DNA from 2 places in the Paenibacillus sp. FSL R7-0189 genome. Region 1 is predicted to be linked to the other one. Evidence: predicted binding sites of a transcription regulator. Region 1 holds the regulator's gene; the other holds the start of a gene.
What was found. The regulator LexA, encoded in region 1, represses DNA repair genes until DNA is damaged. The targets are predictions, from matches to a motif close to CGAACATATGTTCG.
Positions count from the first base shown of each region.

Region 2: a site for LexA is predicted at 1,833-1,846, ahead of recA (recombinase RecA). Genes of this name have one in related genera too.

Region 1 is NZ_CP150223.1:5,534,864-5,538,041, reverse strand. It holds gene MKY63_RS24235 (HAD family hydrolase) at 1-45, opposite strand, end outside; gene MKY63_RS24230 (hypothetical protein) at 80-601, opposite strand; gene MKY63_RS24225 (DUF896 domain-containing protein) at 651-860, opposite strand; gene MKY63_RS24220 (LysM peptidoglycan-binding domain-containing protein) at 970-1,383, opposite strand; gene lexA (transcriptional repressor LexA) at 1,635-2,261, shown strand; gene MKY63_RS24210 (L,D-transpeptidase) at 2,439-2,777, shown strand; gene MKY63_RS24205 (hypothetical protein) at 2,930-3,178, shown strand, end outside.
Region 2 is NZ_CP150223.1:5,260,071-5,263,248, reverse strand. It holds gene MKY63_RS23070 (RecX family transcriptional regulator) at 1-588, opposite strand, end outside; gene recA (recombinase RecA) at 699-1,763, opposite strand; gene MKY63_RS23060 (competence/damage-inducible protein A) at 2,064-3,178, opposite strand, start outside.

The DNA.
Region 1 (3,178 bases):
CAGCAATGTATCATCAAGGTCAAATAGTACAGCAGAAATTGGCATTACAGGTCTCCCTCTCCCTTTAACTGGTCTAGTTCTATTCGTGAACTACTTCAATGTTGTGAGCTTTAGCAAATGCTTCTAATCGTGTACTCATCGCATTAGTATCATAGCGATTCATAAGTCTTGTGAAAATCCATTTCGTACGTTTCCCTTTGTGCTTAATGACTACAGCTCCACGCGAAAGGGTGATTTTCTCAATATCTGCAGCTGGAAGCCCGCGTTCGCGATTGAATTTAATAGTAGACAGTCTTGCTTTTTCCACCTTCAAGTACGGACGACGGAAGAACAATAGCGCTGCCAGCAAATAGTACAGTACTACTCCCAACCAATTAGCCAGCATGCCATTTCCTTTGGCCTGATCAATAGAACCAACTACCCAAAACATAGTGCCAAGTATCACTAACACTACCGGAAATGCAATGTTGCGACCTTTAAAGACTTCGGCATTCTGGGTAGGAGATTTAGAGGCATAAATCGTATCCTTGCCTTGTTTCTTTCTTTGCTTGTTGATTTGCTGTGTGTTGCGTTGAACCATTCTTTCCCAAGAACGGGCCATGTGCGTTCCCCCTAGTCATCCTGAAATATCTATGAAAAGGAACAGCGAGCTAATGTTTAAGCCCCTTGTTACCTTGTTCATGCTCATCGTTATCTACTACTTCAATAGTATTTAATTGTGCTCGGAAGTTATTGCGGATATTCCCCAGGTAAATTTCACGAAGCTTGGCGCGTTCCGCCACTTCCTCTTGATTAAGGCCTACGCTCTTCTGTTTGCGTGCCAATTCGTTAATTCGCGCGACCAACTCATCAATATTCAATACTTTCCCTCCCCCTATAAATTAATTCTAACTCTGCCATGAGAAAAAGAGCTTGTCAAGGTCTACTCCCTGCAAGCTCTACTGGTCATTCTATTATGTTCTCAGAAAATTAATAAATAGGTAAAGTAAGTATGTCTCCAGCGTTAATTTGACTACTCTTAATCCCACTTGAACGTTTAATTCCTTCTATATAAACAACTGTCTTCATATCAGCCGGTTTATTCTTAAGGGCAATACTCCATAGTGTATCTCCACGTTCAACCACAATCCGCTTCTCTTCCTTCATTATAGTCGTCGACCCTGCAAATACATTTCCCACTACTGTTAGGCCAGAAAATACTAGCACGATAATCAATATTAACTTAATAAAGAAGTCCTGACGGAACAACGAAATCATCCCTCCTAGCAAACGTTCCGTTATCTCTTTCACCTTAGCGGAATTACGGGCAACGTCATTATGTCCTAAAGATTCAACCACTGGGGCCTTATCGTAGATGCTGCGGTATGTACTGTATTTTAGCATAATTATCATCCTCCAAACACTTGTTCTTACTTTCGAATTCATAATAACACGAACATGTGTTTTGTTCAATACTATTTCAGAACAATTGTTCTCTTTTTTTCGAGAGACTCATGTGGTACATTTTATTATCATTTGTCTACCATTTTTTAACTCTAGCAGATTAATATTTATAATAGTTAGAACTTATGTTTGTGCGAACGGTAGTTCTATGTTATAATTTTCCCAAACATTACTATATGGGGTTGATTCCAATGTCAAAGATTTCAAGTCGCCAGCTGGCGATCCTGGAATTTATACGAAGCGAAGTCCGCAGCAAGGGTTATCCACCTTCCGTCCGGGAAATTGGAGAAGCTGTTGGCCTTGCTTCCAGCTCCACAGTTCACGGTCATTTGGACCGGCTTGAGAAGAAGGGACTTATTCGTCGAGATCCAACGAAGCCACGTGCAATAGAATTACTAGGCCAAGAGGATTCAGAGAATGTTCACCAATTCGCCCAGACCATCTCACGGATTCCTGTCGTAGGTAAAGTTACCGCCGGGGTACCTATCACTGCTACAGAGAATATCGAGGACTACTTCCCACTTCCTACTCACTATGTAGGTGACAACAAAGTATTTATGCTCTCAGTTATGGGTGATAGTATGGTGGATGCTGGCATTATGAATGGTGATTATGTAATTGTTCGCCAACAACAAACAGCGGACAACGGAGATATCGTTGTAGCCATGACTGAAGAAGATGAAGCAACCGTTAAGACCTTTTACAAGGAACGTGATCATATACGGCTTCAGCCGGAGAATCCAGCTTATGAGCCTCTTCGCCTTAATCGCGTAACTATTCTCGGAAGAGTCATCGGATTGTTTCGAGATATCCACTAAGTATGCACTCCTACCATAAAAGGCTGTTCCGCAAATGCGGAACAGCCTTTTTTCTGTGTATTTTGCTTTCTCAACCACTAACGAACATTTGTTCTCGTTCGCTAAAATGGGCATTTTCTATGAATAACCGTTTAGGCGTTCTGCTCATATCCTAATTAGAAAGGAGTGTTGTGCATAATGCCAAATTACCGAATTATTGTAGATCTGACCCAACGAATGTTATATCTTCTGGACAATGATATTGTGATTAGAGGTTTCCCTGTCGGCATTGGTAAGATGTTAACCCAATCCCCAGTGGGAGAATTCACGATTATTAACAAACAACCCAATCCAGGCGGTCCCTTTGGTGCCTTTTGGATGGGACTGTCTAAACCACACTACGGGATTCATGGAACGAATGATCCTTCCTCCATTGGGAAAGAGGTATCCCACGGCTGTATCCGGATGTACAACGAGGATGTGTTAACACTCGCAGCTATCGTCCCTATAGGAACACGAGTAACGATAAGGAATTGAATTCGCTGAGGACGTCACAACCCCCAAATCACCATATACAGAATGGGGGTCATTACATAAGTAAGTATTTTTTCATTAGCATACTAGGAGTTTGGTGATTATATGTCGAATATTGTTAACAGGATTGCAAATTGAAAAGGATGTGTTTAGTTTTGAATAACTCAAAAATTAGAACCCTCGTCGATTTTAAAGTCGATGCACTGGGTAAGCTGTCCGGTTTACTTTTAAATGATGAACAAGCTAGTGGAAAAAAAGTGAATTTGCTCACCTCTTTTGGCAGCATTCAGGGAATCGTCTCTCCAGCCGTCTCCAACAAAGAGGATGTATTTGATTTAAAATCTTTGATGGATGATGTAATAGTAGACGAATACATATCTTATTTGGGAGCAGAACACCCTGAT
Region 2 (3,178 bases), 270 kb from region 1:
ACGGATGAGATTCCATTTCTTGCGCCCTGTTTCGAGTGCACTCTCCAGCTCTTGTTCAGTAGTAATATTCTCCAAAGCTTCCGATATAAGGGTTTTGTCAATCCCCTTCTCACGTAGCTCTTGTCGAATCCACATCTTCCCTTTCCGCTGGTTCGCTATTCGTTGCTCCGCCCATTGCTTAGCATATAAAGGGTCATCAAGAAATCTTTCCTGCTGCAGCCGCTGCACCACTTCCGCAATAATAGTCTCTCCTATTTCCTTCTGGCGTAAACGGCGAGTCATTTCCATAGCGGTGCGTGGTTTACGTTCAAGATAACGGAGGCCTTCCACATAAGCTCGTTGACGCTCATCAGCTACAACAATTTCTTCCAAATCAGCCTTCATAAAAGAATTACCAGTAATCATTCGATATTTAATCATGACGTCCTCGTGCACAGTCATGTTATATGCTCCGAAATGTATGATATAACGGTGGTCAGATTTCTTTTGACGTTCTACTTTAGTGATCTCTAAGAGTTCTCCTTCAGGAAAATCAGATAACACCTGCTCATCTTGTTCTTCTGCTTCAAAATCTAGTTGTATTACCATAGTTGTTTGTCACCTCATAGCAATAGATCAGTTATCATCTTACTTTCAATACTTGTTAAGAAAAGACACCCTGCAACAATCAATCACAGGGCGTCCTATTGTTTAATATACTATTCGATTTCGAGGAGCAATTTTTCTTCTTCCTCTTGCTCTGCAACAATCTCATCATTATTCGGCGCAGCAACAATAGTGGATAAATTACTTGCTTCACGGATCTTATTCTCAATAATAAGGGCAATATCCTGATGTTCCTTCAAAAACTGCTTAGCATTCTCACGACCTTGACCGAGACGCTCGCCTTCGTAGGAATACCATGCACCACTCTTATTCACGATATCCATTTCAGTACCGATATCTACAAGACTTCCCTCTTTGGAAATCCCTTCACCATACATGATATCAACATCAGCCTGTTTAAATGGAGGGGCTACTTTATTCTTCACAATCTTGATCTTAGTACGGTTACCAACCACATCGTTGCCCATCTTGATGCTCTCTACGCGACGTACATCTAAACGTACAGAGGAGTAGAATTTCAATGCACGACCACCCGGAGTTGTCTCAGGGTTACCGAACATAACACCGATCTTCTCACGAAGCTGGTTGATAAAGATAGCAATCGTATTCGATTTGCTAATGGCACCAGAAAGCTTACGAAGTGCTTGAGACATCAAACGAGCTTGCAGTCCGACGTGGGAATCACCCATATCGCCTTCAATTTCAGCCTTAGGTACCAAAGCAGCAACGGAGTCAACGACAATAATGTCAACGGCTCCACTACGAACAAGTGCTTCGGCGATTTCCAGCGCTTGTTCACCCGTATCTGGCTGAGAAAGCAGCAATTCATCGATGTTTACGCCCAAGTTACGTGCATATTTCGGATCAAGCGCATGCTCGGCATCGATAAAAGCAGCTTGTCCGCCTTGTCTTTGCACTTCTGCAATAGCATGAAGAGCAACTGTTGTTTTACCTGAAGATTCCGGTCCGTATACTTCAATAATACGTCCCTTTGGAAGTCCGCCTATACCTAACGCAATATCAAGTGCCAAAGATCCGCTAGGTACAACTTCCACTTGCATATGCGTGGATTCTCCCAGTTTCATTACCGAACCTTTACCAAATTGTTTTTCTATTTGACGAAGCGCCATATCAAGCGCTGCACGACGATCTGACAATCAGACCACTTCCTTCACTGTTTATAGTAATATAATAACGTGTTTTTAAGGTCTTGCCAAGCTTTTTTTCGAACATACATTCGTTTTTTTTGTCTTGGGCGTTATTTATCCCTTTTATTGTAAGCCTCCCTCCGGAGATAGAAGTTAATTAAATTCTCCACTTCACCGGACATCAACGACTTATGATCATGAGAAAGCATCGTGATCAAAATCTCTGCAAATATACAAAAAACCGCAGCAAAGAAATCTCAGTGCCACGGTTCTTCCGTATGTGTTTATTATAACTGGGCTAATCTCCCATTACAAGTCTGAACCCTCAAGAGGTGTCTCCACCTTGCATTCCTCAAGTCTCCGCCAGAGACGATACAGCAAAGCCTTAACTGTTCGTAAGCGGATATTTTCCCGCGTACCTTTAAGATTAAGCTCATAAACCTCTGTCTTACGTCCCCGTTCAGCCAAGCCGATAAATACAAGTCCAACAGGCTTTCGTTCAGAATAACCCGGTCCAGCTACACCTGTAACAGATAAGCCGAAATCGCTGTCTGCAATCATTCTCACTTGGTCAGCCAACACCTCGGCAACTTCTCGGCTTACGGCTCCAGGGGCATTGGGTCCCTCCAAATAAGCACTTGGCACATTCAGCAGCTTTTTCTTTAAGTCATTTGAATAGCAGACGATTCCGCCGGCAAACATCGAAGCACTGCCTGGAATATTTGTTATACTCTCCATCAGCAAACCTCCGGTGCAGCTCTCTGCCGCACTTAAGGTCAGGCCGGCATCCGCCATCCAATCCACTATCAATTGCTCTAGCGGCACATCAATGTTCGCATACAAATGTTCCGGCAAAATCTCCTTGATTTGTTGTTCCAGTATCTCCAGCTTTTTTGTAGCTTCATGCTCAGAAGGGGCCTTTGTCGAAATACGAACAGTTACCTCTCCCTCTTTGGCATACGGAGCAATCGTTGGATCAGTCTGACTGCGAATCAGCTCAATGAGCTTGTCCTCCAGCAGTGATTCTCCGATGCCGGCAAATTTGAGCATTTTTGAATAAAGCGGTGTTTCGTTCGTCAAGGCGTGCTGCTGTAGCCACGGTACTGCTTTATCTACGAACATCGGTTTCATCTCACGAGGTGGACCTGGAAGCACAATATAATATTTCTTCTCATGCTCAAAAGCAATCCCAACCGCAAGACCGATTTCATTCGGCAACGGTGTAGTTCCTTCAATTATAAGTGCCTGTTTGCGGTTATTTTCGGTCATAACGATCTTACGATCATCAAAGAAACGTTGTACATGATCCATCGCCAAACGATCAATGTGGAGCGTTCTACCTAGCGATGCAGCCAGTGCGTCTTTAGTCAGATCATCCTCAGTGGGGCCAATTCCGCCTGTAAAGATAATAACGTCGGCCCGAC